One region of the Psychrobacillus sp. FSL W7-1493 genome, then DNA from elsewhere that is predicted to be linked to it. Evidence: a T-box and tRNA genes for the amino acid it is inferred to sense, from the RefSeq annotation. Region 1 holds a T-box; the other regions hold tRNA genes.
The links. A T-box is a leader RNA that pairs with one kind of tRNA and senses whether it is charged. The one in region 1 lies ahead of thrS (threonine--tRNA ligase), so its partner is inferred to be a tRNA-Thr.

Region 1 (10,692 bases):
TTTAAAAGAAATCCATGAGAGTGACGGGAAAATTCATACTAGATACCAGCAGGCTCTAACAACAACAGGGCGCTTAAGCTCTATCAATCCTAACTTGCAAAATATTCCTATCCGTCTTGAAGAAGGCAGAAAAATTCGTAAAGCGTTTGTACCAAGTAATCCTGAATGGGTTATGTTTGCAGCTGATTATTCTCAAATAGAGCTACGGGTGCTTGCACATATGGCAGAGGATGCAAACCTGATGGAAGCCTTTAAGAATAATATGGATATCCATACTAAAACCGCTATGGATGTATTCCATGTAGAGGCAGACGCTGTTGATTCTAATATGCGCCGTGCAGCAAAAGCAGTTAACTTTGGTATTGTTTATGGAATTAGTGATTACGGTCTATCTCAAAGCTTAGATATTACTCGTAAAGAAGCTGCTATATTTATCGAGAAGTATTTGAAAAGCTTCCCTGGAGTAAAGGAATATATGGATGACAGTATTCAAACAGCTAAGCAAAAAGGTTTCGTTACGACCATTTTGAACCGTAGAAGATATTTGCCGGAAATAACTAGCTCTAATTTTAATCTGAGAAGCTTTGCTGAACGCACAGCTATGAATACGCCTATACAAGGAAGCGCAGCAGATATCATTAAAAAAGCGATGATTGATATGGCAGCACGACTTAAAAAAGAAAACATGCAAACCAAGATGCTTCTTCAAGTGCATGATGAGCTAATATTCGAGGCTCCTCCAGAAGAGATTGCACTGCTTGAGAAAATCGTTCCTGAGGTAATGGAATCTGCGATTGAGCTAAACGTTCCTCTTAAAGTGGAGTATGCGTTTGGATCATCTTGGTACGATACAAAGTAAGGAGTTTTATGTATGCCAGAATTACCAGAGGTGGAAGGTGTTGTTCGAGGACTTCAGCCTGTTGTCACAGGTAAATTGATTCAATCAGTGGATGTTTCTCCAACCATCATAAAATCAAAGCAAGTTGGAAAGGAAGCTATTATCAAGGGAGCAGACGTGGAGTCATTCCAGGCTGCTCTTCCTGGTATGGTGATCGCTCGAATTGAACGGCGCTCGAAATATATTTATTTTCATTTGAAAAACCAATATGGAGAACCATTTCTACTCGTTTCGCATTTGGGCATGTCTGGTGCTTGGTTCTATGTAAGGACCTTGGATGACATCATAGAGGAAAAGTTTAAAAAGCATAGTCATGTTACTCTTCATTTTGAAGAAGGAGAAATGCTTGTATATGCGGACATACGTCGCTTTGGCGAGCTACGTCTGCTAGAAACCGAAGCAGACTACCCACCTTTACTTTTGATGGCTCCCGAGCCTTTTGACGATGGAGCATTAGAGCATTTTCTACAGATGAGTCTCTTGCCGCGCTATGAAAACAAAGCTATCAAGGAGTTCATCATGGATGGTCATGTCGTTTCGGGCTGTGGCAATATATATGCCACAGAGGCATTATTTAATCTTAGAATACATCCTGCCCGGACAGTAAAAAGAATAAGTAAAGCAAGAAAAATTCAACTGTTTCAGGAAATAGTGACAGTACTGTTAGACAGCATTGAAAATGGTGGAAGTACTATTTCAGATTATCGCTCTATTAATGGTGGAGCAGGAACGATGCAGCATAGATTACAAATGTATAGCAAAAAAAGCTGCCCAATCTGTGGGAAGGCTACCAAGCAAAAAACAATAGCTGGCCGAACATCTACCTATTGTGGTTCGTGCCAAAAGTAACGGAGGATTCATCATGATCATTGGATTGACTGGAAGTATCGCTAGCGGCAAAAGTACGGTGTCAAATATGCTGAAAGAAATGGGATATCCCATTATTGATGCAGATCTTGTAGCAAGAATCGTTGTGGAAAAAGGAACAGATGCTCTTCAGGCAATAACGGAGGTTTTTGGAGACGAGATACTTAATGCGGATGGTGAACTAAATCGTCCGAAGCTAGGTGAAATAATTTTTTCTTCACCCGCCCAAAGAAAACAGTTGAATGATATTATGCATCCGGCCATTCGAGCGGAAATGATGAGACAAAAAGAGGAAATGTTACTAGCAGGTCATCCGGTTATTATAATGGATATCCCATTGCTTTTTGAAAGTAAGCTCCAATCTTACGTGGATAAAATTATTGTCGTTACTGTATCAGAAGAAACTCAACTGAACAGGCTAATGGCTAGAAATAATTATTCCAAAGAGGAAGCAAAAGCAAGAATTCAATCTCAGTTGCCTTTGTCTATTAAGGAGAAGGGCGCAGATGCTGTCATTTATAATAATGGTACTTTGGAGTCAACTAGGGAGCAGCTAGAAAAAATTCTTAGAGCTTGGAAGTAATAATTATTTGAAAATAACGAATTTAAAAACAGGGTATTTTAAGGCTACATAATTCTAAAATTGTGTTATACTAATGCATGATTATAAAAGAAAAAGTATCACACGTTATAGGAGGACTTATTATATGTCAGCTTCAATTGCAATCAATGGTTTTGGAAGAATCGGAAGAATGGTATTTCGCCAAGCAATCGTACAAGAGGAACTTAATGTAGTAGCTATTAATGCTAGATACCCATTAGAAACTTTAGCTCACCTAATAAGATATGATTCTACACATGGAACTTTCTCTGGAGAAATTGAGATTGGAGATAATGCTCTAATCGTAAATGGTAAACATGTACAGATCGTAAACGAGCGTGAGCCAGAAAAACTTCCATGGAAAGAATTGAATGTGGATATCGTAATTGAATCTACTGGTAAATTCAATGATGGAGAAAAAGCATCAGGTCACATAAAAGCTGGGGCTAAGAAGGTCGTTATTACAGCACCTGCCAAAAATGAGGATGCAACGATTGTCATTGGTGTAAATGATGAAAAGCTAGACGTAGTAAATCACCAAATCATCTCAAATGCAAGCTGTACAACTAATTGTTTGGCACCAGTAGTAAAAGTATTAAACGATGCCTTTGGTATTGAAAACGGTTTAATGACTACAGTTCATGCCTATACAAATGACCAAAATAATTTAGATAACCCCCATAAAGATTTAAGACGTGCGCGTTCTTGTGGGCAATCTATTATTCCTACTTCGACCGGTGCAGCGAAAGCCCTTTCACTTGTATTGCCAGAGCTAGAAGGAAAGATTCATGGAATGGCTTTACGCGTTCCTACTCCTAATGTTTCTTTAGTAGATTTAGTTGTGGATGTTCAACAAGAAGTGACAGCGGAAGAAGTAAATGCTGCGTTCCAAAAAGCAGCCGAGGGCTCTATGAAGGGCATTTTGGGAATTACTCATGAGCCATTGGTTTCGATTGATTTCAATACAACTACTAATTCTAGTACTGTAGATGGACTGACTACTATGGTAATGGGTAAAACAAAAGTTAAAGTACTTGCTTGGTATGATAATGAATGGGGTTATTCAGCAAGAGTGGTAGACTTAGCTAAAAAAGTTGCAAGTGGATTGTAATATCGTAATAACTTATTTTATTTAATTTAATTTAATTTAATTTAATTTAATTGAGTCTGACATTATGCTTTACTAATGAGTGTTTTTCCTAATATTAACATAATGCCTACCTCTTTCTAGTATTACTAGAAAGAGGTTTTTTTATATTGCACTATTAGTTAATATGTTTTATAATGGAAATCGTGTACTTCTAGTACATAGACTACTTAAAGGGTTAGGACCTCTTAGGACTAACTTTCCCCCGTGGTAGTCAACTTTGATGTTAAAAATAAAACTTATCAAAGGGGGAAACGGACATTGGAGACAATGGGACGTCACATTATTGCAGAACTATGGGAGTGCGATTTCGACAAACTTAACGATATGCAATTTATCGAACAAACATTTGTTGATGCTGCACTAAAATCAGGTGCAGAAGTTAGAGAAGTTGCATTTCACAAATTTGCACCACAAGGTGTAAGTGGAGTCGTTATAATTTCCGAGTCGCATTTAACGATTCACAGCTTTCCAGAGCACGGTTATGCAAGCATTGATGTGTATACTTGTGGTGATTTAGATCCATCAATCGCGGCTAACTATATTGCAGATGCTCTTAATGCTGGAACACGCGAAACGCTCGAAATGCCACGTGGAATGGGTCCAGTCAAGGCACCTAAAGAACGCATGACAGTTCAAGTGTAATGAAACATGAACAAAACTGAGTGAGCAGAGGAATTTATTCCTCTGCTTTTTCGATTTTATGAGGAAAAGTTGTTATAATAGGTATACAAAATTAAAGCAAACGTTTAGGAGAGGTTCTATGAAATGCCCAGCATGCCAATTTAATGGCACTAAAGTGGTCGATTCCAGACCGATAGATGATAATAAGGCAATTAGAAGAAGGAGAGAGTGTGAGGATTGTGGGTTTCGCTTCACGACCTTTGAAAAGGTAGAGGAAACTCCTTTAATTGTCGTAAAGAAAGATGGATCTCGAGAAGAATTCAGCCGAGAGAAAATATTGCGAGGGTTAATACGTGCATGTGAGAAGAGACCTGTTGCACTTGACCAATTAGAGGAAGTTGTGTTTTATATTGAAAAGGAACTAAGAAGAACAGGTAACTCTGAAGTTAAATCAGAGGAAGTTGGCGAAAAGGTCATGGACAAGCTTGCTGAGATTGATGAGGTTGCCTATGTAAGATTCGCTTCTGTATATCGCCAGTTTAAAGACATAAATGTTTTCATTGATGAGTTAAAGGAAATCTTAAAAAAGAATCCTTCATTATAAGCAATTATTTAAGGAGTAGGTAAACAAGTGATGTTATATAAGGAGCTACACTCGACAGATACATATATGATTCGCTTGCCGTATTCTTTTTCTGACTATGATCGTCAGCTGCTGACGTTATTTTATCAGCCACTAGTCGGAGCAGAAAGCATGAGCCTTTATTTGACGTTATGGGCTGATGGAGAAATGCAAAGTGAAAACCAATGGACACATTATCATTTATTAAATGTCCTTGGTTTATCATTGGGAAAAGTTTTTCAAGCGAGAATAGCACTAGAAGCAATTGGCCTGCTGCGCACATGGCAAAAGCCCAATGGAGATGGACGCAGCTTCTGCTATGAACTTGAAGCTCCTCTAGATGCGGAATCTTTTCTAAAGGATCCTTTGTTATCCATGTTCCTACTAAACAAAATTGGAGAAAGTGCATATAAACAGCTTAGAAGCCGTTACATTCAAACGTCTAACTGGCAACATGAGTATACAGACGTCTCAAGAACCTTTGTGGATGTTTTTAAACCAACTACTAAAACAGGTTTACCTGCATCAACGGAAGAAAATTTCCAGTCAAAGACACGAAATAGTTCTGTACCTTTCTATTACGAGGATTTCGATTTCTCCTTGCTACAAGATGGTCTATCTGAGCAACTGGTTCCGAAGTCTGCCATGACAACAGAAGCTAAGGAAGTAATTGCAAAGCTTGCATTTTTGTATAATCTATCGCCAGTAGAAATGCAAAAGGTCGTTATTCTAGCTTTGAATGATGAACTTCGTCTTTCGGATGCTAGATTGAAAAAAGCTTGTGCAGAGTATTATAAGTTAACGGTCTCTCGCACTGCCCCAGTTATTCAAAAAATAGAACCAGCTTCGAAAGTAGTACAAACAGATGAAAAGAAACTAACCAAAGAAGAAGAGCTGATTCAATATTTGGAAACGACTGCTCCTGCAAAGGTCTTGAAGGATATTGCTAATGGGAAAGAACCTATACTTGCAGACGTTCAGTTAGCCAATTATTTTGTCACGCATTATAAAATGCCTATCGGGGTAGTTAATGTCCTGTTACAATATGTGCTTCTTCGTACAGACATGAAGCTGACGAAGAATTATGCAGAAAAGATTGCTTCTCACTGGATGCGCAAGGACGTTAAAACAGCTAAGGAAGCTATGGAATTAGCAAGAAACGAGCATGAGCAGTACATGAAATGGAAAAGCGAAGGATCTAAGCAAAAGACATATTCGAAAAAACCGACTAGAGAAGAAAAGGTGCCAGATTGGTTTTATAAAAAAGATGACGAGTTAAAGCTTACAGGAAAAGAGACAAATGGCATACAAGATATAGATGCTGAAAGGCAAAAGCTATTAGAAGAACTAGGAATGATGAAAAGGTAGGTGAAGGAAATGGAACGGATTAATGAAACGCTCAAAAGAGTAGTCACTCCTGAATTTACTTCTCGATTGGATGAGTTGCAGCAGGAAGTATTAGAGGAACCGAATATACAAGCATTTATAGAGGAAAACTCAGATGTAATATCTAAACAGGTAATTAATCGGAGCTTGAGTAAGTTATATGAATATAAATCACAGTCTCACGATTGCAAGGGCTGTCCTTCCTTAGACGAATGTGCGAATTTTATGAAGGGCTATGAGCCGAAGCTAGTGTTAGACCGGAGCCTAATAGATGTTGAGTATGTAAGGTGTAAACGAGGGGTTATAGAGGATGAGCGTAAAAAAGTGACCTCTATGATAGACAGTATTCATATGCCTAAAGAGGTTATGGAGGCTAGTCTCTCAAGCTTAGACTTACAAGATGATAGCCGTGTTGTAGCAGTTCGAGCTGCTAAGGACTTCTTAAATGAATGGGAAAGAACAAATAAATTGCCTGCAAAAGGACTTTATATTTACGGGAAGTTTGGAGTCGGTAAGTCCTACTTATTGGGCGCACTAGCAAATGAACTAGCAGCTAGACATATTCATTCAGTAGTTGTATACGTCCCTGAATTTCTTCGCGAAATGAAACAGGCTATACAAGATCAATCTCTTCCTGAAAAAGTAGAGTTTGTAAAAAAAGCACCTGTGCTTATGCTAGACGATATTGGTGCAGAAACAATGTCTAGCTGGACTCGTGATGAAATTATAGGAACTATTCTCCACTACAGGATGTCAGAACAGCTTCCAACCTTTATGTCTTCTAACTTTAACTATGATGAATTACAGCATCATCTTTCTTATACTCAACGAGGAGAAAAAGAGGTAGTAAAAGCAGGACGTATTATGGAACGGATCAAGGCGCTGACTATCCCAGTTGCTCTTCAAGGGAAGAACTGGAGAGAGCATAAATAACTACTTGCAAATGCTAAAGTCGTGGCGTATAATCATTTTCATAAGAACAAGTAGATGCGTTGAAGAGGATAATGATCAGTTTGTACGACTTTTTAGAGAGAGAAGCCTTGGCTGAAAGCTTCTTAAGCACCGGCAATCGATTTACCACCTCCGAGCAGCAGCTGTGAAATTGTAGTAGCAGCTTGCCGGTCACCGGTCCGTTAACCGATGCAAAGCTTCGTCTATATTCGTATAGATAGAAGAAGGGTGGAACCACGATTTAAACCTCGTCCCTTTACCGGGACGGGGTTTTTTTGTTGTTTAGGAAATTAAAAAATTCTGAACATGTGAATCAATTGATGTCTAGCTCCACCGCCTTGCCCCTCGGGGTCAAATGGATAAAAGCTGTGGTGGCTGAGGAACTACCTCCTCGCTTTTCCCCATTTGCCTGTCGGGGCAGATACAGGCGCCTCCGCTTTTCTTGTTTTGTCTAAAAATAATGAATCGTCTTACCTAAACCAACTAATCTGCTCTAGGGAAGAGCAGTCTTAGGCTAATACTTAATCTAAAAATTATTAAGGAGTGTTCAACGTGGCAGATGTTATTAAATTACAATTTCCAGATGGAGCAGTAAAAGAGTTTCCTTCATCAACAACTACAGAAGAAATAGCACAATCTATTAGTCCAGGGCTTCGAAAAAAAGCTTTAGCAGGTAAATTAAGCGGTCAGCTGATCGATCTTAAAACACCAATTACTGAGGATGGAGAGATTGCGATTATTACTCCCGAGTCAGATGAAGCGTTAGAAATTCTGCGTCATAGTTCAGCTCACTTACTGGCACAAGCAGTAAAGCGTCTATTTAAAGATGTAAAGCTAGGAATCGGACCAGTCATTGAAAATGGTTTCTACTATGATATTGACTCACCAGAGCCAATTACAGCTGATGACTTACCGTTAATAGAAAAAGAAATGAAAAAAATTATTAATGAAAACATCGAAATTATTCGTCATGACGTTTCTCGCGAAGAAGCTTTTGAAAAGTTTCAGGATGATGAGTATAAAGTAGAGCTTCTTGAAGCGATACCAGCTGGAGAACAAGTTTCGATTTACGAGCAAGGAGATTTCTTTGACCTTTGCCGTGGTGTTCATGTTCCTTCTACAGGAAAGCTAAAAGAGTTTAAACTGTTAAGCATTGCAGGAGCATACTGGAGAGGTAACAGTGACAATAAAATGCTTCAACGTATTTACGGAACTGCATTCTTTAAAAAAGAGGACCTTCAAGCGCATCTTAAAATGTTGGAAGAGGCAAAAGAACGTGACCATCGTAAAATTGGTAAGGAGCTAGAGCTTTTCACTAACTCTTTAAAGGTTGGACAAGGTTTGCCTCTATGGTTACCAAACGGTGCAACTATCCGACGCGTAATTGAGCGTTATATTGTAGACAAGGAGCTAAAGCTTGGTTACAAACACGTTTACACACCAGTTTTAGGGTCTAAAGAACTTTATGAGACATCAGGACATTGGGAGCATTACCAAGACTCTATGTTCCCTCCTATGGAGATGGACAATGAAACACTAGTATTGCGTCCAATGAACTGTCCGCACCATATGATGATATTCAAAAACGGTATGCATTCTTATCGTAACCTTCCTCTACGAATCGCGGAGCTAGGAACAATGCACCGCTATGAAATGTCTGGAGCAGTATCAGGACTTCAACGTGTACGTGGGATGACTTTGAACGATGCCCATTTATTTGTACGTCCAGATCAAATTAAATTGGAATTCCAAAAGGTTGTTGAATTAATCATCTCTGTCTATAAAGACTTTGACTTGAAAGATTACTCATTCCGTTTATCTTACAGAGACCCTAACAATAAAGAAAAGTACTTTGACGACGATGTAATGTGGGAAAAAGCTCAAAGTATGCTAAAAGAAGCTATGGATGAATTAGGATTAGATTATATTGAAGCAGAAGACGAAGCAGCATTCTACGGTCCAAAACTAGATGTTCAAGTGAAAACTGCTATTGGTAAGGAAGAAACATTATCAACAGTTCAATTAGACTTCTTACTACCAGAGCGCTTTGATCTAACATATGTAGGAGAAGATGGAAAACCGCATCGTCCTGTCGTTATTCACCGTGGAGTAGTTTCTACTATGGAACGTTTTGTTGCATTCCTAATCGAAGAATACAAAGGAGCTTTCCCAACTTGGTTGGCACCAGTACAAGTTGAGATTATTCCAGTTTCTAATGAAGTACATTTCGAGTATGCTAAGCAAATTGAAGAGCAATTAGTTGCAGGTGGGTTCCGTGTAGAAATGGATGACCGCGAAGAAAAGCTTGGCTACAAGATTCGCGAAGCACAAATGCAAAAGATTCCTTATATGCTAGTGCTAGGAGATAAAGAGTTAGAATCAGGTAATGTAAACGTTCGTAAATATGGAGAGCAAAAATCCGAAAGTATTCCTTTCGACGAATTTTTAGCTCGTTTGCAAGAAGAAGTAGCACACAACTAATTATATAATTATATTGTTGACAAATAGTTTTGTGGATGGTATAGTTATTTAGGTTATTGAATACAAGTTTGTGGTATAAGAAGAGGCTGCCCGCTTCTCACCTGCTCGACACATTGGTTGTTGACTGGTAAGCACACGATCGACTGTAATATGTAGTTGCTACATATTTCTCATATCGGCGGGCAGACATTAACAGATGTCTGCTCGCTTTTTTATTGGATCGAAAACGGCGTGACTGATTCGTTTCTACGGAATTTATGCCCAAACCATGTATTCGCGACACTATCTGGAGGTGGATCATTATTAGCAAAGACATGTATGTGAACGATGGCATTCGAGCACGCGAACTACGCGTTATTGATCAAAATGGTGATCAATTAGGTTTAAAAACACGTAACGAAGCACTTGAAATAGCAGGTCGTGTAAATTTGGATCTTGTCCTTGTGGCTCCTCAAGCCAAGCCACCGGTCGCTCGTATCATGGACTATGGTAAATTCAAATTTGAGCAGCAAAAGAAAGATCGTGAAGTTCGTAAAAATCAAAAAGTTATCGTAATGAAAGAGGTTCGCTTGAGCCCGACTATCGATGAGCATGATTTCCAAACGAAATTGAAAAACGCGATCAAGTTCCTTGAAAAAGGAGACAAAGTGAAAGCATCTATTCGCTTTAAAGGTCGTGCCATTACTCATAAAGAGATCGGACAACGAGTTTTAGATAGATTTGCAGAAGCTTGTGCGGAAGTATCCACTATCGAGTCAAAACCGAAAATGGACGGACGCAGTATGTTCTTGGTGCTTGCACCGAAGAACGAAAAACAGTAATAGAGTACAATTGTTTAGGAGGAATTCGACATGCCGAAAATGAAAACTCACCGTGGAGCTGCAAAGCGTTTCAAAAAAACGGGTACAGGTAAATTAAAACATGACCGTGCTTTTGGAAGCCACTTATTCGCTAACAAATCTACTAAAGCTAAACGTAAACTACGTAAAACTAAAGTAGCTTCTTCAGGCGATTACAAACGTATCAAAACTTTACTTACTTACATGAAATAATTTAAACGAAATCAAATTATTCGAAAGAATAGCAGGAGGTAATGAACATGCCACGCGTAAAAG
Region 2 (10,692 bases), on a different contig from region 1:
TGCTGAAAGCAAAAACACTTTTATCACTAGAAGCCGTATTATTCAATCTATGCGTCGTTACTTAGATAGCCAAGGCTATTTAGAAGTAGAGACACCATTGTTACATACTGTAGCAGGGGGAGCAGCAGCTCGTCCGTTTATTACTCATCACAATGCATTAGATATGGAGCTTTATTTACGAATTGCAATTGAATTACACTTAAAGCGTCTAATTGTAGGTGGTTTAGAAAAGGTTTATGAAATAGGCCGTGTATTCCGTAATGAAGGTGTATCTACTCGTCATAATCCTGAATTTACAATGATTGAGTTATATGAGGCATACGCTGACTATAAAGACATCATGAATCTAACAGAAAATCTAGTAGCACATGTTGCTCAAGAAGTTCTTGGTTCTACTACAGTTATGTATGGAGATGATGAGATCAATCTTGCTCCTGGTTGGAGACGCTGGCATATGGCAGATGCAGTCAAAGAGACTTCAGGAGTTGATTTCTGGAAAGAGATGACGAAAGAAGAAGCTCATGCCTTGGCTAAAGAACATGGAGTAGAAGTTAAACCTTCTATGGAAGTGGGACATGTACTAAACGAATTCTTTGAACAAAAGGTAGAAGAAACTTTAGTTCAACCAACATTTATTTATGGACATCCAGTAGAAGTTTCTCCACTTGCGAAGAAAAATCCAGAGGATGGACGTTTTACAGATCGCTTTGAGCTGTTTATTGTTCGTCGTGAGCATGCTAATGCTTTCACAGAGTTAAATGATCCTATCGATCAACGTAATCGCTTTGAAGCGCAATTAGAAGAGAAAGCTGCTGGAAACGATGAAGCACATGAAATGGATGAAGATTTCTTAGAGGCATTAGAATATGGAATGCCACCAACAGGTGGACTAGGAATTGGAATAGATCGTTTGGTAATGTTATTAACAAACTCCCCGTCTATTCGCGATGTTTTATTATTCCCTACGATGCGTCATAGAGATTAAAGAGCTTAAGAATGGGACACTACTAGTAGTAGTGTCTCTTTCTATTTATACGACTATATATTGGGTGAGAATTATTTTAATTATTTTACTTTTAAAAAGCCCTTGTAAAAGGTGCTGGCAGGGTGGTATAGTAATCAAGTTCCCAATTTTACTTCTAAATCTCACAAAAATAACTTGAAAAAAGTTGTTGACATTGAAAAGTAGATTTGGTAAGATAATAAAGTCGCCAAAACGAACGGCGCAATGAACATTGAAAACTGAACATGCAAAACGTTAAGACATATAGCATCAACAAGCTTCGGCTTGATTGACGCAAAACAATTTTTGACATCATTTAATGATGATGCCAGCAAAACAAAATGAGCTTTTTAAGTTCTCTATTATGGAGAGTTTGATCCTGGCTCAGGACGAACGCTGGCGGCGTGCCTAATACATGCAAGTCGAGCGGATGATGAAGAAGCTTGCTTCTTCTGATTTAGCGGCGGACGGGTGAGTAACACGTGGGCAACCTGCCCTGTAGATTGGGATAACTCCGGGAAACCGGGGCTAATACCGAATAATCCATTCCCTCACATGAGGAAATGTTAAAAGACGGTTTCGGCTGTCACTACAGGATGGGCCCGCGGCGCATTAGCTAGTTGGTGAGGTAACGGCTCACCAAGGCGACGATGCGTAGCCGACCTGAGAGGGTGATCGGCCACACTGGGACTGAGACACGGCCCAGACTCCTACGGGAGGCAGCAGTAGGGAATCTTCCACAATGGACGAAAGTCTGATGGAGCAACGCCGCGTGAGTGAAGAAGGTTTTCGGATCGTAAAACTCTGTTGTGAGGGAAGAACAAGTACGAGAGTAACTGCTCGTACCTTGACGGTACCTCATTAGAAAGCCACGGCTAACTACGTGCCAGCAGCCGCGGTAATACGTAGGTGGCAAGCGTTGTCCGGAATTATTGGGCGTAAAGCGCGCGCAGGCGGTCCTTTAAGTCTGATGTGAAAGCCCACGGCTCAACCGTGGAGGGTCATTGGAAACTGGGGGACTTGAGTACAGAAGAGGAAAGCGGAATTCCAAGTGTAGCGGTGAAATGCGTAGAGATTTGGAGGAACACCAGTGGCGAAGGCGGCTTTCTGGTCTGTAACTGACGCTGAGGCGCGAAAGCGTGGGGAGCAAACAGGATTAGATACCCTGGTAGTCCACGCCGTAAACGATGAGTGCTAAGTGTTAGGGGGTTTCCGCCCCTTAGTGCTGCAGCTAACGCATTAAGCACTCCGCCTGGGGAGTACGGTCGCAAGACTGAAACTCAAAGGAATTGACGGGGGCCCGCACAAGCGGTGGAGCATGTGGTTTAATTCGAAGCAACGCGAAGAACCTTACCAGGTCTTGACATCCCGCTGACCGGCCTAGAGATAGGCTTTTCCCTTCGGGGACAGCGGTGACAGGTGGTGCATGGTTGTCGTCAGCTCGTGTCGTGAGATGTTGGGTTAAGTCCCGCAACGAGCGCAACCCTTGATCTTAGTTGCCAGCATTCAGTTGGGCACTCTAAGGTGACTGCCGGTGATAAACCGGAGGAAGGTGGGGATGACGTCAAATCATCATGCCCCTTATGACCTGGGCTACACACGTGCTACAATGGACGGTACAGAGGGTCGCAACCCCGCGAGGGTGAGCAAATCCCATAAAACCGTTCTCAGTTCGGATTGTAGGCTGCAACTCGCCTACATGAAGCCGGAATCGCTAGTAATCGTGGATCAGCATGCCACGGTGAATACGTTCCCGGGCCTTGTACACACCGCCCGTCACACCACGAGAGTTTGTAACACCCGAAGTCGGTGGGGTAACCCTTTTGGGAGCCAGCCGCCGAAGGTGGGACAGATGATTGGGGTGAAGTCGTAACAAGGTAGCCGTATCGGAAGGTGCGGCTGGATCACCTCCTTTCTAAGGATATATTCGGAATACAGATCTTTATCTGTATCTTAACGTTTTGCAGTTCAGTTTTGAATGTTCATTCTATATGAGCATTTAAAGCTTTTTAACTTGCTCCTGCGATTACTCGTCGCAAAGGAACAAGCTTTGTTCTTTGAAAACTGGATAAAACGACATCAAAAAAAGAAACAAACGCAAGATATTCAAATTGTGATCACTTACGTGATTGCAAGTGTAGTACTTTTAACTTTTAGGTTAAGTTAATAAGGGCGCACGGTGGATGCCTTGGCACTAGGAGTCGATGAAGGACGGCACTAACACCGATATGCTTCGGGGAGCTGTAAGTGAGCTTCGATCCGAAGATTTCCGAATGGGGAAACCCACTGCCCGTAATGGGGCAGTACATTTGCGTGAATACATAGCGCATCTGAGACACACCCAGGGAACTGAAACATCTAAGTACCTGGAGGAAGAGAAAGAAAATTCGATTCCCTGAGTAGCGGCGAGCGAAACGGGAAGAGCCCAAACCAAGAGGCTTGCCTCTTGGGGTTGTAGGACACTCTATACGGAGTTACAAAAGAATGAGCTAGACGAAGCGACCTGGAAAGGTCCGCAGGATAGGGTAAAAGCCCCGTAGTCAAAAGTTCATTCCCTCCAGAGTGTATCCTGAGTACGGCGGAACACGTGAAATTCCGTCGGAATCCGGGAGGACCATCTCCCAAGGCTAAATACTACCTAGTGACCGATAGTGAACCAGTACCGTGAGGGAAAGGTGAAAAGCACCCCGGAAGGGGAGTGAAATAGACCCTGAAACCGTGTGCCTACAAATAGTCAAAGCCCGTTAACGGGTGATGGCGTGCCTTTTGTAGAATGAACCGGCGAGTTACGATTACATGCGAGGTTAAGTTGAGAAGACGGAGCCGCAGCGAAAGCGAGTCTGAATAGGGCGAATGAGTATGTGGTCGTAGACCCGAAACCAGGTGATCTACCCATGTCCAGGATGAAGGTGAGGTAACACTTACTGGAGGTCCGAACCCACGCACGTTGAAAAGTGCGGGGATGAGGTGTGGGTAGCGGAGAAATTCCAATCGAACCTGGAGATAGCTGGTTCTCTCCGAAATAGCTTTAGGGCTAGCCTCAAACGTTAGAATCTTGGAGGTAGAGCACTGTTTGGACTAGGGGCCCATCCCGGGTTACCGAATTCAGACAAACTCCGAATGCCAATGATTTATGTTTGGGAGTCAGACTGCGAGTGATAAGATCCGTAGTCAAGAGGGAAACAGCCCAGACCACCAGCTAAGGTCCCAAAGTATTTGTTAAGTGGAAAAGGATGTGGCGTTGCTTAGACAACCAGGATGTTGGCTTAGAAGCAGCCATCATTTAAAGAGTGCGTAATAGCTCACTGGTCGAGTGACGCTGCGCCGAAAATGTATCGGGGCTAAACAAATCACCGAAGCTGTGGATTGATACCTTTGGTATCAGTGGTAGGAGAGCGTTCTAAGGGCGTTGAAGTCAGACCGGAAGGACTGGTGGAGCGCTTAGAAGTGAGAATGCCGGTATGAGTAGCGAAAGATGGGTGAGAATCCCATCCACCGTATGACTAAGGTTTCCTGAGGAAGGCTCGTCCGCTCAGGGTTAGTCGGGACCTAAGTCGAGGCCGATAGGCGTAGACGATGGACAACAGGTTGATATTCCTGTACCACCACCCCACCGTTTGAGTGATGGGGGGACGCAGTAGGATAGGGTAAGCGTGCTGTTGGTTATGCACGTCCAAGCAGTGAGGTGTGAGTGTAGGCAAATCCGCACTCTGTAACATTGAGCTGTGATGGCAAGGACGTATGTCCGGAGTTCCTGATTTCACACTGCCAAGAAAAGCCTCTAACGAGGTGGGAGGTGCCCGTACCGCAAACCGACACAGGTAGTCGAGGAGAGAATCCTAAGGTGAGCGAGAGAACTCTCGTTAAGGAACTCGGCAAAATGACCCCGTAACTTCGGGAGAAGGGGTGCTCTTTTGGGTGAATAGCCTAGAAGAGCCGCAGTGAATAGGCCCAGGCGACTGTTTAGCAAAAACACAGGTCTCTGCAAAACCGTAAGGTGAAGTATAGGGGCTGACGCCTGCCCGGTGCTGGAAGGTTAAGAGGAGTGCTTAGCGCAAGCGAAGGTGCGAATTGAAGCCCCAGTAAACGGCGGCCGTAACTATAACGGTCCTAAGGTAGCGAAATTCCTTGTCGGGTAAGTTCCGACCCGCACGAAAGGCGTAACGATCTGGGCACTGTCTCAACGAGAGACTCGGTGAAATTATAGTACCTGTGAAGATGCAGGTTACCCGCGACAGGACGGAAAGACCCCGTGGAGCTTTACTGTAGCTTGATATTGAATTTTGGTGCAACTTGTACAGGATAGGTAGGAGCCTTAGAGCCCGGAGCGCCAGCTTCGGAGGAGGCGTCGGTGGGATACTACCCTGGTTGTATTGAAATTCTAACCCATACCCGTAACCCGGGTAGGAGACAGTGTCAGGCGGGCAGTTTGACTGGGGCGGTCGCCTCCTAAAGTGTAACGGAGGCGCCCAAAGGTTCCCTCAGAATGGTTGGAAATCATTCGAAGAGTGTAAAGGCAGAAGGGAGCTTGACTGCGAGACCTACAAGTCGAGCAGGGTCGAAAGACGGGCTTAGTGATCCGGTGGTTCCGCATGGAAGGGCCATCGCTCAACGGATAAAAGCTACCCCGGGGATAACAGGCTTATCTCCCCCAAGAGTCCACATCGACGGGGAGGTTTGGCACCTCGATGTCGGCTCATCGCATCCTGGGGCTGTAGTCGGTCCCAAGGGTTGGGCTGTTCGCCCATTAAAGCGGTACGCGAGCTGGGTTCAGAACGTCGTGAGACAGTTCGGTCCCTATCCGTCGTGGGCGTAGGAAATTTGAGAGGAGCTGTCCTTAGTACGAGAGGACCGGGATGGACACACCGCTGGTGTACCAGTTGTTCTGCCAAGGGCATCGCTGGGTAGCTATGTGTGGACGGGATAAGTGCTGAAAGCATCTAAGCACGAAGCCCCCCTCAAGATGAGATTTCCCATTACGCAAGTAAGTAAGATCCCTCAAAGACGATGAGGTAGATAGGTTCGGGGTGGAAGCGTGGCGACACGTGCAGCTGACGAATACTAATCGATCGAGGACTTAACCAAATTGTTTGTTTCTAAGATGTCAGTTTATTCAGTTTTGAAAGAATAAATTTTTATTAAATTAATGCTTGTAATAATCTACATAGTTGATATAATAGAACTTGTCTTTCAATAATTATTCAAGTCTAGTGATGATGGCGAAGAGGTCACACCCGTTCCCATACCGAACACGGAAGTTAAGCTCTTCAGCGCCGATGGTAGTTGGGGGTCTCCCCCTGCAAGAGTAGGACGTCGCTGGGCTTGCAATAAAAAAATATTACCCAGGAGGATTAGCTCAGCTGGGAGAGCATCTGCCTTACAAGCAGAGGGTCGGCGGTTCGAGCCCGTCATCCTCCACCATAATTTTACTCCTGCCGGAGTAGCTCAACTGGTAGAGCAACTGACTTGTAATCAGTAGGTTGAGGGTTCAAGTCCTTTCTCCGGCACCATTTTCCGAGCCATTAGCTCAGTTGGTAGAGCATCTGACTTTTAATCAGAGGGTCGAAGGTTCGAGTCCTTCATGGCTCATTCACTTTTGTGAAATAAATATGCGGGTGTGGCGGAACTGGCAGACGCACTAGACTTAGGATCTAGCGCCGCAAGGCGTGGGGGTTCGACTCCCTTCACCCGCACCACTTAACTTAATAACCGAGCGGAAGTAGTTCAGTGGTAGAACACCACCTTGCCAAGGTGGGGGTCGCGAGTTCGAACCTCGTCTTCCGCTCCAAAGATTCATTGAAGTGCCGGGGTGGCGGAACTGGCAGACGCACAGGACTTAAAATCCTGCGGTAGGTGACTACCGTACCGGTTCGATTCCGGTCCTCGGCACCACTTTTATGAATAATTAGCGCCCGTAGCTCAATTGGATAGAGCGTCTGACTACGGATCAGAAGGTTGTGGGTTCGACTCCTGCCGGGCGCGCCATATAACGGGAAGTAGCTCAGCTTGGTAGAGCACTTGGTTTGGGACCAAGGGGTCGCAGGTTCGAATCCTGTCTTCCCGACCAGTTATTATTATTTCGGGGCCTTAGCTCAGCTGGGAGAGCGCCTGCCTTGCACGCAGGAGGTCAGCGGTTCGATCCCGCTAGGCTCCACCATGAACATTGAAAACTGAACATGCAAAACGTTAAGACATACAGCATCAACAAGCTTCGGCTTGATTGACGCAAAACAATTTTTGACATCATTTAATGATGATGCCAGCAAAACAAAATGAGCTTTTTAAGTTCTCTATTATGGAGAGTTTGATCCTGGCTCAGGACGAACGCTGGCGGCGTGCCTAATACATGCAAGTCGAGCGGATGATGAAGAAGCTTGCTTCTTCTGATTTAGCGGCGGACGGGTGAGTAACACGTGGGCAACCTGCCCTGTAGATTGGGATAACTCCGGGAAACCGGGGCTAATACCGAATAATCCATTACCTCACATGAGGAAATGTTAAAAGACGGTTTCGGCTGTCACTACAGGATGGGCCCGCGGCGCATTAGCTAGTTGGTGAGGTAACGGCTCACCAAGGCGACGATGCGTAGCCGACCTGAGAGGGTGATCGGCCACACTGGGACTGAGACACGGCCCAGACTCCTACGGGAGGCAGCAGTAGGGAATCTTCCACAATGGACGAAAGTCTGATGGAGCAACGCCGCGTGAGTGAAGAAGGTTTTCGGATCGTAAAACTCTGTTGTGAGGGAAGAACAAGTACGAGAGTAACTGCTCGTACCTTGACGGTACCTCATTAGAAAGCCACGGCTAACTACGTGCCAGCAGCCGCGGTAATACGTAGGTGGCAAGCGTTGTCCGGAATTATTGGGCGTAAAGCGCGCGCAGGCGGTCCTTTAAGTCTGATGTGAAAGCCCACGGCTCAACCGTGGAGGGTCATTGGAAACTGGGGGACTTGAGTACAGAAGAGGAAAGCGGAATTCCAAGTGTAGCGGTGAAATGCGTAGAGATTTGGAGGAACACCAGTGGCGAAGGCGGCTTTCTGGTCTGTAACTGACGCTGAGGCGCGAAAGCGTGGGGAGCAAACAGGATTAGATACCCTGGTAGTCCACGCCGTAAACGATGAGTGCTAAGTGTTAGGGGGTTTCCGCCCCTTAGTGCTGCAGCTAACGCATTAAGCACTCCGCCTGGGGAGTACGGTCGCAAGACTGAAACTCAAAGGAATTGACGGGGGCCCGCACAAGCGGTGGAGCATGTGGTTTAATTCGAAGCAACGCGAAGAACCTTACCAGGTCTTGACATCCCGCTGACCGGCCTAGAGATAGGCTTTTCCCTTCGGGGACAGCGGTGACAGGTGGTGCATGGTTGTCGTCAGCTCGTGTCGTGAGATGTTGGGTTAAGTCCCGCAACGAGCGCAACCCTTGATCTTAGTTGCCAGCATTCAGTTGGGCACTCTAAGGTGACTGCCGGTGATAAACCGGAGGAAGGTGGGGATGACGTCAAATCATCATGCCCCTTATGACCTGGGCTACACACGTGCTACAATGGACGGTACAGAGGGTCGCAACCCCGCGAGGGTGAGCAAATCCCATAAAACCGTTCTCAGTTCGGATTGTAGGCTGCAACTCGCCTACATGAAGCCGGAATCGCTAGTAATCGTGGATCAGCATGCCACGGTGAATACGTTCCCGGGCCTTGTACACACCGCCCGTCACACCACGAGAGTTTGTAACACCCGAAGTCGGTGGGGTAACCCTTTTGGGAGCCAGCCGCCGAAGGTGGGACAGATGATTGGGGTGAAGTCGTAACAAGGTAGCCGTATCGGAAGGTGCGGCTGGATCACCTCCTTTCTAAGGATATATTCGGAATACAGATCTTTATCTGTATCTTAACGTTTTGCAGTTCAGTTTTGAATGTTCATGTATATTAATATTTTTAATAGATATGGAAATTCAAAGAGGGCCTATAGCTCAGCTGGTTAGAGCGCACGCCTGATAAGCGTGAGGTCGATGGTTCGAGTCCATTTAGGCCCACCATACCTTTTTTTATTTCGGGGCCTTAGCTCAGCTGGGAGAGCGCCTGCCTTGCACGCAGGAGGTCAGCGGTTCGATCCCGCTAGGCTCCACCAACGAAATAATTTGTTCTTTGAAAACTGGATAAAACGACATCAAAAAAAGAAACAAACGCAAGATATTCAAATTGTGATCACTTACGTGATTGCAAGTGTAGTACTTTTAACTTTTAGGTTAAGTTAATAAGGGCGCACGGTGGATGCCTTGGCACTAGGAGTCGATGAAGGACGGCACTAACACCGATATGCTTCGGGGAGCTGTAAGTGAGCTTCGATCCGAAGATTTCCGAATGGGGAAACCCACTGCCCGTAATGGGGCAGTACATTTGCGTGAATACATAGCGCATCTGAGACACACCCAGGGAACTGAAACATCTAAGTACCTGGAGGAAGAGAAAGAAAATTCGATTCCCTGAGTAGCGGCGAGCGAAACGGGAAGAGCCCAAACCAAGAGGCTTGCCTCTTGGGGTTGTAGGACACTCTATACGGAGTTACAAAAGAATGAGCTAGACGAAGCGACCTGGAAAGGTCCGCAGGATAGGGTAAAAGCCCCGTAGTCAAAAGTTCATTCCCTCCAGAGTGTATCCTGAGTACGGCGGAACACGTGAAATTCCGTCGGAATCCGGGAGGACCATCTCCCAAGGCTAAATACTACCTAGTGACCGATAGTGAACCAGTACCGTGAGGGAAAGGTGAAAAGCACCCCGGAAGGGGAGTGAAATAGACCCTGAAACCGTGTGCCTACAAATAGTCAAAGCCCGTTAACGGGTGATGGCGTGCCTTTTGTAGAATGAACCGGCGAGTTACGATTACATGCGAGGTTAAGTTGAGAAGACGGAGCCGCAGCGAAAGCGAGTCTGAATAGGGCGAATGAGTATGTGGTCGTAGACCCGAAACCAGGTGATCTACCCATGTCCAGGATGAAGGTGAGGTAACACTTACTGGAGGTCCGAACCCACGCACGTTGAAAAGTGCGGGGATGAGGTGTGGGTAGCGGAGAAATTCCAATCGAACCTGGAGATAGCTGGTTCTCTCCGAAATAGCTTTAGGGCTAGCCTCAAACGTTAGAATCTTGGAGGTAGAGCACTGTTTGGACTAGGGGCCCATCCCGGGTTACCGAATTCAGACAAACTCCGAATGCCAATGATTTATGTTTGGGAGTCAGACTGCGAGTGATAAGATCCGTAGTCAAGAGGGAAACAGCCCAGACCACCAGCTAAGGTCCCAAAGTATTTGTTAAGTGGAAAAGGATGTGGCGTTGCTTAGACAACCAGGATGTTGGCTTAGAAGCAGCCATCATTTAAAGAGTGCGTAATAGCTCACTGGTCGAGTGACGCTGCGCCGAAAATGTATCGGGGCTAAACAAATCACCGAAGCTGTGGATTGATACCTTTGGTATCAGTGGTAGGAGAGCGTTCTAAGGGCGTTGAAGTCAGACCGGAAGGACTGGTGGAGCGCTTAGAAGTGAGAATGCCGGTATGAGTAGCGAAAGATGGGTGAGAATCCCATCCACCGTATGACTAAGGTTTCCTGAGGAAGGCTCGTCCGCTCAGGGTTAGTCGGGACCTAAGTCGAGGCCGATAGGCGTAGACGATGGACAACAGGTTGATATTCCTGTACCA
Region 3 (10,692 bases), 1.2 Mb from region 1:
ATCCATTTTGTTTCCCCCTCCATCGCCACTTAGAAGGTGTCACTTGCTCCTCAGTTGGACCAAACCAAAGTCTTGTTAAATGATTTTTAAATTCATCCATTGAAAGATTTCGATGTAGGTCTCCGTTAGAAGTAAGGCTTACTGCTCCTGTTTCCTCTGAAACTACAATTGTAATAGCATCTGTGACCTCACTAAGCCCTATTGCAGCTCTATGCCTTGTTCCAAGCTCCTTCGAGATAAAAGGACTTTCAGAAAGTGGTAAGTAACAGCCAGCAGAAACAATCTTATTTTTTTGAACAATAACCGCCCCATCATGTAGTGGCGTATTTGGAATAAAAATATTAATCATTAACTCAGAAGTTAAGTGGGCATTTAAAGGTATTCCCGTCTCAATATATTCTGTCAATCCAGTCTCTCGTTCGATGGAAATTAAAGCACCAATTCGACGCTTTGCCATATAGCTAACAGACTTGGTCATTGCTTCTATTAGACGAGTCTGCTCTTCTTCCTCTTGTAGAGAGCTTCTAGAAAACAATTTCCCCCTACCTATTTGTTCAAGTGCTCTTCTGATCTCAGGTTGGAAAATGATAATAATTGCTAAGAAACCATATGTGATAACTTGATTTAACATCCAGCCAAGTGTATCTAAACCTAGAAAATCAGTTACTACTTTTGCAATAACGATGACAAAGATACCTTTTAATAATTGAACTGCTTTTGTACCTTTAATAAGAGTAATTAATTTATATATAACGAACCATACGAACAAAACGTCTAATATATTGACGATTACGTTCACTGGCATCAAGTCTGTAAATTGTTCCATAAACGACATTGGGCATCCCCCACTTTTTCTCGCAAATCCATATAAAGTAAGTATAACATATTTGAAGTATAGATTTCTCGTTCTAATACTAACGCAAAAAGTCTATCCAGGTTCCTGGATAGACTCCTTTTTTAAAAAGATAGGATAATATATGTGTTTCTCGGGGTATTTATTTCTATTTTTATTCTTCAGTCTTATCGCTTTTAAAGAAAGAGGTAATTTCATTAGCAGTATCTTTTATGGTATACCATAACCAGTCAAATGCTTTGTTAATTTCCTCACTTTTACCTGTAACATTGGCTGTGGAAGCCATATATTTAGAACCGTCGATAATGGACCCATTAATCACTGTTAAATTGCCGTCCAATTCTCCATCAACGCGCACATCACCATTCTTAACTATCAAATCTCCTTTAACGACTTGTCCCTCAGGGATTATAACTGTTTCTCCCTCGACAATAACATTCTCTTGCTTTGTGAATGAAAACTGTTGGTCGTTATTATAATTGGAGAAAAGGGCACTACTCATTAAAAGCATAAACATAGCTGCTGCCGTAAGAACAGGATGCTGTCTAAACCATCTGCTTACACCTGTATGTGATTTTTCTTTTGGAAGTCTAGACATAACTGATAGAGTAAAATCATTTGGTGCCTCTACATGAGCTGCTCCTTTTACAAAGGCTACTACATCGCTTAACTCATGCATATGATTGCGACACTCTTGGCACGACTGCAAGTGTGACTTGAGCTCCAGCTCGTGTTCACGACTAATTTCACCATCTAGATATTCATGCATATAGTGAACAATTCGTTCTGGACACGCACTCATCATGATTCCTCCTATTAAAGATTCGGTTGTTTACTTAATTGTTTTCTAAGTGCTTCCCGACCTCGATGTATTCTTGTTTTTACTGTGCCTAATGGGAGATCTAAAATTTCACTTATTTCCTGTAATGATAGTTCCTCCATGTATTTAAGCACTATAGCAGATCGATACTTATCTGGAAGACGGCTGATCTCATATTGAATTCTATCTTGTAGCTCAAGTTTCATCAACTCTTCCTCAGGAAGTTCGTCAGAGGCAGCTATTTGAGAATACATGTCGAGACCTTCCGTACCTTTTACTTCTGCATCTAAATAATAATCAGGCTTTTTTTTACGTATACGATCAATACATAAATTGGTAGCAATACGATACAGCCACGTAGAAAATTTTCTCTTTTGATCGAATGTATGAATATTTATATAGGCCCGGACAAATGCCTCTTGTGCTATATCTTCAGCTTCGTGACGATTGCCAAGCATTCTATAACAAACTTGGAAAAGCCTATTTTGGTAAAGGTCGACAATCTCCGCGAATGCGTCTTTATCTCCTTTAAGTACTTGTTTTATTCTTTTGTTAACTATCGCATCCATCGTGTGATTTCCCCTCCGCTCTATGCGGCTGTCTCTACCTATACGTAAGAAGGATTCAACAGGTTTCATTTTTTTATATTATTTTAATTTTATCAAATATTTCCTGTGTTGTGTTGTTAAAAAAAAGAAAAAGCTGACAATTAGCCTGCTTTTCCTAAAATACTAATAAAACTATTATATTAAGCTTTCTCCAAATAATGAGCCCATAAGTGCTACTGCAGTATCAGCTGTTTTATTTTTCTCATCGAGAATAGGATTTACTTCTACAAATTCAGCAGATGAAATTAAATGAGAGGAATAAAGCATTTCCATAGCTAAATGACTTTCACGATAGCTTATACCTCCTGGTACCGGCGTTCCCACTCCAGGTGTATATAGCGGATCTAATCCATCTAAGTCAAGAGACAAATGCACACCGTCCACTTTACGTTCCAGGAAGTAAGTTATCGTTTGATTCATAACCTCGGTCATTCCTAGCTTATCTATTTCATGCATGGAGAAAACTTTAATACCTTTTTCTCTAATCAGTTCTCTCTCTCCCGGGTCTACAGAGCGGGCGCCAATTATAACTATATTCTCGGGTTTAATCTTCGGTGCAAATTCACGTATGTTCACTAAATCCTTGTGACCTAAGCCTATGCTTACGGCTAATGGCATACCATGAATATTTCCCGATGGAGAAGTTTCAGCAGTGTTTAAGTCCGCATGAGCATCGTACCAGATAACCCCTAGATTTTCATAATGATCAGAAAGACCTGCTAATGTACCGATAGCTATACTATGATCTCCACCTAGGACAAGTGGGAAATCCCCTGCCTCTACAACCGCATGCACTTTATTGGCAAGAGCTGTATTAGCTTCAATCACCTGCTCTAAATTTCTTAAGGTAGTAGATGATTCTTTTTTTCTAGTCTGACTGATTAAAATATCCCCTTCATCCTTCACCGTATGACCAAGGTCAGTTAAGCGTTCCACTACTCCAGCATAACGAATTGCACTTGGTCCCATATCTACCCCGCGTCTATTTTGGCCAAGATCCATGGGAACGCCTATAATTGTTAGATTTAATTTATTCATTATTTTATACCCCCTTTAGTTCATACACTTATTGTAATTCCTTAAAGGCAGTTGGCTCAACTCAGCATTTTCATGTATATTTATTCATTAATAATTGAAGATATTTTTTTGCTTCTGCCCATTCTTCATTTACAATCGAATATAAAACCGCGTTTCTGACGGTCCCGTTGGATCTCACACGTTCGTTCCTTAACACACCTTCCTTGATGCCCCCAATTCTTTCAATAGCTCGCTGTGACGGTAAGTTTAACTCGTCGGTTTTAAACTGCACACGAATCATCCCCAACGCCTCAAAGCAATGCTGGAGCATCAAGAACTTACAGGTCGTATTTACATGAGTTCTCTGAAAAGCTTTCCCGTAAAAAGTAGAACCAATTTCACAAGCACGGTTAACTTGATCTATCCCGTAAATCCTAGTCGTACCCATTATTTTCTTGGTATCTGTATGTTCCACTACATAAACAATTGCGGTTTGTTGACCTTGCATTTGATCAATTCCTGCCTGCAGCCAATCTCCTAGCTGTTCTTCACTTTCTACCCTATGTAACATATATTCAAATACGCTAGGCTCATACAGCTCCCACAGTAACGGTATATCGCTTTTCGTTAACAATCTTAACGTAACATCCCCTAGGATTAAGCTTTCCATTTCTCTCACAACCTCTTCTCTTTTTCTATTTATATCGGAATGTAGAAGTTATTTTGTTATATATCTAAATACAAAAAAACTCTTTTCAATTGAATGAAAAGAGTACAGTATACACACATTAGAATTAAAATGGAGCCTAGCGGGATCGAACCGCTGACCTCCTGCGTGCAAGGCAGGCGCTCTCCCAGCTGAGCTAAGGCCCCATAATAGATAATAGAAAATGGCTGGGGTACCTGGATTCGAACCAGGGCATGACGGAATCAAAATCCGTTGCCTTACCGCTTGGCTATACCCCAAAAACTGGTGGAGGGGGACGGATTCGAACCGCCGAACCCTAAGGAGCGGATTTACAGTCCGCCGCGTTTAGCCACTTCGCTACCCCTCCAGGCTATTATAAAAACTTTAAACTTTATGGTGGAGGATGACGGGCTCGAACCGCCGACCCTCTGCTTGTAAGGCAGATGCTCTCCCAGCTGAGCTAATCCTCCAAAACAGTAATCCTCTTTAAAAACCGGACAATTAATAGTTTAGCATAAGTATTACTTCAAAACAAGCATTTTTTTATGTACATTCTCTACTTTTATGTAAAATAGAAAAGCTTCCAACCGGATTTGAACCGGTGACCTCTTCCTTACCATGGAAGCACTCTACCTACTGAGCTATGGAAGCATAAAAATGGCTCCGAAGGTAGGACTCGAACCTACGACCAATCGGTTAACAGCCGATTGCTCTACCACTGAGCTACTTCGGAACGTTCTTATTATTTAAAGTACAAATATAATTATAACAAGTATACTTTAAATTTCAAGCTTAATTTAGGTATTTTTCCAATGAAATATTCAAGGTTCCAACATATAGAAGTTACCATCTTTTTGAATGATATTCTCTATATTTTATTTCATAGAAGATGCTTCACCATATTATATTGTCCATTTTTATTTAGAAATATGCGTAGAAGAATTTTTTATTTAGAGTTTTTTTAATCTATTTTTTAATTCTTATTTATAGCCAAAAATTTAAGCTATTAATAGAACAGTGAAATTTAATATTGCTTTTTTATGTTTAAAGTAGAGTTGGTTTTCGCTCTAGACGTAAGCTTTCCGCGGGGAGTCGCCGTCTGCCTCTCCAATCAATAGAGTAATTAATGTTAGTATTTTATAGGTAGTGCATTCTATATAAAATTCAACGCTCATTAAAAGATTTAATTATTGCTAGGAGAGTGCTTTTAAAGTAGACGAATGGTACGAGCAGGAATCACAGCTGTCACAGAGTTTAAACGCCTTTTTGATCAGGCTCACGTAATTATTACTCGTAACTCTTTCCTTGCCCTATTCATAACATGCTTAAGTATTTTTGTAATTTCTGGGGAGAGATTGCCTTCTAAACAAAAAAACACCAGCCACAGTCGTTCAGTTCCTCGAACTCTTTGCCCCTCCGGCTTCTCGCTCACTTCCTTAGGGAGAGAATGCCTTCGGCTTTTTTTTGATACAGGACAAAACAAAAAAGCCGCCACCGATTACTCGGTGACGACTTCCTTTAGTTGCCCAGCGACGTCCTACTCTTGCAGGGGCGACCCTCCAACTACCATCCGCGGCTGCGAAACCAGATGGGCGGCAGATTTCTTCGTCAGCCGCAGTCGTTCGGTTCTCGCGTATGCCATACGCTCCGAGCCTCTCTTCTTTGCTTCCTCGAACTCTTTGCCCCTCCGGCTTCTCGCTCACTTCCTTAGGGAGAGAGTGCCTTCGGCTTTTTTTTTGAAACAAAAAAGCCGCCACCGATTACTCGGTAACGACTTTCTTTGGTGCCCAGCGACGTCCTACTCTTGCAGGGGGAGACCCCCAACTACCATCGGCGCTGAAGAGCTTAACTTCCGTGTTCGGTATGGGAACGGGTGTGACCTCTTCGCCATCATCACTAGACTTTTGAGTTGTTCACTCAAAACTGGATAAAAGACATCATTAATCGAAACAAACCATTTGGTTAAGTCCTCGATCGATTAGTATTCGTCAGCTGCACGTGTCGCCACGCTTCCACCCCGAACCTATCTACCTCATCGTCTTTGAGGGATCTTACTTACTTGCGTAATGGGAAATCTCATCTTGAGGGGGGCTTCGTGCTTAGATGCTTTCAGCACTTATCCCGTCCACACATAGCTACCCAGCGATGCCCTTGGCAGAACAACTGGTACACCAGCGGTGTGTCCATCCCGGTCCTCTCGTACTAAGGACAGCTCCTCTCAAATTTCCTACGCCCACGACGGATAGGGACCGAACTGTCTCACGACGTTCTGAACCCAGCTCGCGTACCGCTTTAATGGGCGAACAGCCCAACCCTTGGGACCGACTACAGCCCCAGGATGCGATGAGCCGACATCGAGGTGCCAAACCTCCCCGTCGATGTGGACTCTTGGGGGAGATAAGCCTGTTATCCCCGGGGTAGCTTTTATCCGTTGAGCGATGGCCCTTCCATGCGGAACCACCGGATCACTAAGCCCGTCTTTCGACCCTGCTCGACTTGTAGGTCTCGCAGTCAAGCTCCCTTCTGCCTTTACACTCTTCGAATGATTTCCAACCATTCTGAGGGAACCTTTGGGCGCCTCCGTTACACTTTAGGAGGCGACCGCCCCAGTCAAACTGCCCGCCTGACACTGTCTCCTACCCGGGTTACGGGTATGGGTTAGAATTTCAATACAACCAGGGTAGTATCCCACCGACGCCTCCTCCGAAGCTGGCGCTCCGGGCTCTAAGGCTCCTACCTATCCTGTACAAGTTGCACCAAAATTCAATATCAAGCTACAGTAAAGCTCCACGGGGTCTTTCCGTCCTGTCGCGGGTAACCTGCATCTTCACAGGTACTATAATTTCACCGAGTCTCTCGTTGAGACAGTGCCCAGATCGTTACGCCTTTCGTGCGGGTCGGAACTTACCCGACAAGGAATTTCGCTACCTTAGGACCGTTATAGTTACGGCCGCCGTTTACTGGGGCTTCAATTCGCACCTTCGCTTGCGCTAAGCACTCCTCTTAACCTTCCAGCACCGGGCAGGCGTCAGCCCCTATACTTCACCTTACGGTTTTGCAGAGACCTGTGTTTTTGCTAAACAGTCGCCTGGGCCTATTCACTGCGGCTCTTCTAGGCTATTCACCCAAAAGAGCACCCCTTCTCCCGAAGTTACGGGGTCATTTTGCCGAGTTCCTTAACGAGAGTTCTCTCGCTCACCTTAGGATTCTCTCCTCGACTACCTGTGTCGGTTTGCGGTACGGGCACCTCCCACCTCGTTAGAGGCTTTTCTTGGCAGTGTGAAATCAGGAACTCCGGACATACGTCCTTGCCATCACAGCTCAATGTTACAGAGTGCGGATTTGCCTACACTCACACCTCACTGCTTGGACGTGCATAACCAACAGCACGCTTACCCTATCCTACTGCGTCCCCCCATCACTCAAACGGTGGGGTGGTGGTACAGGAATATCAACCTGTTGTCCATCGTCTACGCCTATCGGCCTCGACTTAGGTCCCGACTAACCCTGAGCGGACGAGCCTTCCTCAGGAAACCTTAGTCATACGGTGGATGGGATTCTCACCCATCTTTCGCTACTCATACCGGCATTCTCACTTCTAAGCGCTCCACCAGTCCTTCCGGTCTGACTTCAACGCCCTTAGAACGCTCTCCTACCACTGATACCAAAGGTATCAATCCACAGCTTCGGTGATTTGTTTAGCCCCGATACATTTTCGGCGCAGCGTCACTCGACCAGTGAGCTATTACGCACTCTTTAAATGATGGCTGCTTCTAAGCCAACATCCTGGTTGTCTAAGCAACGCCACATCCTTTTCCACTTAACAAATACTTTGGGACCTTAGCTGGTGGTCTGGGCTGTTTCCCTCTTGACTACGGATCTTATCACTCGCAGTCTGACTCCCAAACATAAATCATTGGCATTCGGAGTTTGTCTGAATTCGGTAACCCGGGATGGGCCCCTAGTCCAAACAGTGCTCTACCTCCAAGATTCTAACGTTTGAGGCTAGCCCTAAAGCTATTTCGGAGAGAACCAGCTATCTCCAGGTTCGATTGGAATTTCTCCGCTACCCACACCTCATCCCCGCACTTTTCAACGTGCGTGGGTTCGGACCTCCAGTAAGTGTTACCTCACCTTCATCCTGGACATGGGTAGATCACCTGGTTTCGGGTCTACGACCACATACTCATTCGCCCTATTCAGACTCGCTTTCGCTGCGGCTCCGTCTTCTCAACTTAACCTCGCATGTAATCGTAACTCGCCGGTTCATTCTACAAAAGGCACGCCATCACCCGTTAACGGGCTTTGACTATTTGTAGGCACACGGTTTCAGGGTCTATTTCACTCCCCTTCCGGGGTGCTTTTCACCTTTCCCTCACGGTACTGGTTCACTATCGGTCACTAGGTAGTATTTAGCCTTGGGAGATGGTCCTCCCGGATTCCGACGGAATTTCACGTGTTCCGCCGTACTCAGGATACACTCTGGAGGGAATGAACTTTTGACTACGGGGCTTTTACCCTATCCTGCGGACCTTTCCAGGTCGCTTCGTCTAGCTCATTCTTTTGTAACTCCGTATAGAGTGTCCTACAACCCCAAGAGGCAAGCCTCTTGGTTTGGGCTCTTCCCGTTTCGCTCGCCGCTACTCAGGGAATCGAATTTTCTTTCTCTTCCTCCAGGTACTTAGATGTTTCAGTTCCCTGGGTGTGTCTCAGATGCGCTATGTATTCACGCAAATGTACTGCCCCATTACGGGCAGTGGGTTTCCCCATTCGGAAATCTTCGGATCGAAGCTCACTTACAGCTCCCCGAAGCATATCGGTGTTAGTGCCGTCCTTCATCGACTCCTAGTGCCAAGGCATCCACCGTGCGCCCTTATTAACTTAACCTAAAAGTTAAAAGTACTACACTTGCAATCACGTAAGTGATCACAATTTGAATATCTTGCGTTTGTTTCTTTTTTTGATGTCGTTTTATCCAGTTTTCAAAGAACAAGTTAAAAAGCTTTAAATGCTCATATAGAATGAACATTCAAAACTGAACTGCAAAACGTTAAGATACAGATAAAAATCTGTATTCCGAATATATCCTTAGAAAGGAGGTGATCCAGCCGCACCTTCCGATACGGCTACCTTGTTACGACTTCACCCCAATCATCTGTCCCACCTTCGGCGGCTGGCTCCCAAAAGGGTTACCCCACCGACTTCGGGTGTTACAAACTCTCGTGGTGTGACGGGCGGTGTGTACAAGGCCCGGGAACGTATTCACCGTGGCATGCTGATCCACGATTACTAGCGATTCCGGCTTCATGTAGGCGAGTTGCAGCCTACAATCCGAACTGAGAACGGTTTTATGGGATTTGCTCACCCTCGCGGGGTTGCGACCCTCTGTACCGTCCATTGTAGCACGTGTGTAGCCCAGGTCATAAGGGGCATGATGATTTGACGTCATCCCCACCTTCCTCCGGTTTATCACCGGCAGTCACCTTAGAGTGCCCAACTGAATGCTGGCAACTAAGATCAAGGGTTGCGCTCGTTGCGGGACTTAACCCAACATCTCACGACACGAGCTGACGACAACCATGCACCACCTGTCACCGCTGTCCCCGAAGGGAAAAGCCTATCTCTAGGCCGGTCAGCGGGATGTCAAGACCTGGTAAGGTTCTTCGCGTTGCTTCGAATTAAACCACATGCTCCACCGCTTGTGCGGGCCCCCGTCAATTCCTTTGAGTTTCAGTCTTGCGACCGTACTCCCCAGGCGGAGTGCTTAATGCGTTAGCTGCAGCACTAAGGGGCGGAAACCCCCTAACACTTAGCACTCATCGTTTACGGCGTGGACTACCAGGGTATCTAATCCTGTTTGCTCCCCACGCTTTCGCGCCTCAGCGTCAGTTACAGACCAGAAAGCCGCCTTCGCCACTGGTGTTCCTCCAAATCTCTACGCATTTCACCGCTACACTTGGAATTCCGCTTTCCTCTTCTGTACTCAAGTCCCCCAGTTTCCAATGACCCTCCACGGTTGAGCCGTGGGCTTTCACATCAGACTTAAAGGACCGCCTGCGCGCGCTTTACGCCCAATAATTCCGGACAACGCTTGCCACCTACGTATTACCGCGGCTGCTGGCACGTAGTTAGCCGTGGCTTTCTAATGAGGTACCGTCAAGGTACGAGCAGTTACTCTCGTACTTGTTCTTCCCTCACAACAGAGTTTTACGATCCGAAAACCTTCTTCACTCACGCGGCGTTGCTCCATCAGACTTTCGTCCATTGTGGAAGATTCCCTACTGCTGCCTCCCGTAGGAGTCTGGGCCGTGTCTCAGTCCCAGTGTGGCCGATCACCCTCTCAGGTCGGCTACGCATCGTCGCCTTGGTGAGCCGTTACCTCACCAACTAGCTAATGCGCCGCGGGCCCATCCTGTAGTGACAGCCGAAACCGTCTTTTAACATTTCCTCATGTGAGGGAATGGATTATTCGGTATTAGCCCCGGTTTCCCGGAGTTATCCCAATCTACAGGGCAGGTTGCCCACGTGTTACTCACCCGTCCGCCGCTAAATCAGAAGAAGCAAGCTTCTTCATCATCCGCTCGACTTGCATGTATTAGGCACGCCGCCAGCGTTCGTCCTGAGCCAGGATCAAACTCTCCATAATAGAGAACTTAAAAAGCTCATTTTGTTTTGCTGGCATCATCATTAAATGATGTCAAAAATT

Region 2: it has a tRNA-Thr gene. The T-box ahead of thrS (threonine--tRNA ligase) is inferred to sense a tRNA for this amino acid. The anticodon was not compared.
Region 3: it has a tRNA-Thr gene. The T-box ahead of thrS (threonine--tRNA ligase) is inferred to sense a tRNA for this amino acid. The anticodon was not compared.

The regions. Positions count from the first base shown of each region.
Region 1 covers NZ_JBBOSB010000001.1:1,456,166-1,466,857, forward strand. The annotation lists gene polA (DNA polymerase I) at 1-859, shown strand, start outside; gene mutM (bifunctional DNA-formamidopyrimidine glycosylase/DNA-(apurinic or apyrimidinic site) lyase) at 872-1,747, shown strand; gene coaE (dephospho-CoA kinase) at 1,761-2,348, shown strand; gene MKX96_RS07405 (glyceraldehyde-3-phosphate dehydrogenase) at 2,473-3,477, shown strand; gene speD (adenosylmethionine decarboxylase) at 3,775-4,158, shown strand; gene nrdR (transcriptional regulator NrdR) at 4,277-4,741, shown strand; gene MKX96_RS07420 (replication initiation and membrane attachment family protein) at 4,772-6,127, shown strand; gene dnaI (primosomal protein DnaI) at 6,137-7,078, shown strand; T-box leader at 7,129-7,355, shown strand; gene thrS (threonine--tRNA ligase) at 7,649-9,577, shown strand; gene infC (translation initiation factor IF-3) at 9,877-10,398, shown strand; gene rpmI (50S ribosomal protein L35) at 10,429-10,629, shown strand; gene rplT (50S ribosomal protein L20) at 10,677-10,692, shown strand, end outside.
Region 2 covers NZ_JBBOSB010000002.1:50,634-61,325, forward strand. The annotation lists gene lysS (lysine--tRNA ligase) at 1-985, shown strand, start outside; rRNA gene MKX96_RS17690 (16S ribosomal RNA) at 1,365-2,918, shown strand; rRNA gene MKX96_RS17695 (23S ribosomal RNA) at 3,160-6,088, shown strand; rRNA gene rrf (5S ribosomal RNA) at 6,210-6,325, shown strand; tRNA gene MKX96_RS17705 (tRNA-Val) at 6,349-6,424, shown strand; tRNA gene MKX96_RS17710 (tRNA-Thr) at 6,438-6,513, shown strand; tRNA gene MKX96_RS17715 (tRNA-Lys) at 6,520-6,592, shown strand; tRNA gene MKX96_RS17720 (tRNA-Leu) at 6,615-6,699, shown strand; tRNA gene MKX96_RS17725 (tRNA-Gly) at 6,717-6,791, shown strand; tRNA gene MKX96_RS17730 (tRNA-Leu) at 6,807-6,895, shown strand; tRNA gene MKX96_RS17735 (tRNA-Arg) at 6,912-6,988, shown strand; tRNA gene MKX96_RS17740 (tRNA-Pro) at 6,994-7,070, shown strand; tRNA gene MKX96_RS17745 (tRNA-Ala) at 7,085-7,160, shown strand; rRNA gene MKX96_RS17750 (16S ribosomal RNA) at 7,296-8,849, shown strand; tRNA gene MKX96_RS17755 (tRNA-Ile) at 8,959-9,035, shown strand; tRNA gene MKX96_RS17760 (tRNA-Ala) at 9,052-9,127, shown strand; rRNA gene MKX96_RS17765 (23S ribosomal RNA) at 9,244-10,692, shown strand, end outside.
Region 3 covers NZ_JBBOSB010000001.1:231,988-242,679, reverse strand. The annotation lists gene MKX96_RS01280 (CdaR family protein) at 1-6, opposite strand, end outside; gene cdaA (diadenylate cyclase CdaA) at 1-835, opposite strand, end outside; gene MKX96_RS01270 (zf-HC2 domain-containing protein) at 1,008-1,655, opposite strand; gene sigW (RNA polymerase sigma factor SigW) at 1,670-2,242, opposite strand; gene rocF (arginase) at 2,417-3,319, opposite strand; gene MKX96_RS01255 (GNAT family N-acetyltransferase) at 3,390-3,968, opposite strand; tRNA gene MKX96_RS01250 (tRNA-Ala) at 4,099-4,171, opposite strand; tRNA gene MKX96_RS01245 (tRNA-Gln) at 4,190-4,264, opposite strand; tRNA gene MKX96_RS01240 (tRNA-Tyr) at 4,270-4,353, opposite strand; tRNA gene MKX96_RS01235 (tRNA-Val) at 4,381-4,456, opposite strand; tRNA gene MKX96_RS01230 (tRNA-Thr) at 4,565-4,637, opposite strand; tRNA gene MKX96_RS01225 (tRNA-Asn) at 4,645-4,719, opposite strand; rRNA gene rrf (5S ribosomal RNA) at 5,772-5,887, opposite strand; rRNA gene MKX96_RS01215 (23S ribosomal RNA) at 5,945-8,873, opposite strand; rRNA gene MKX96_RS01210 (16S ribosomal RNA) at 9,079-10,632, opposite strand.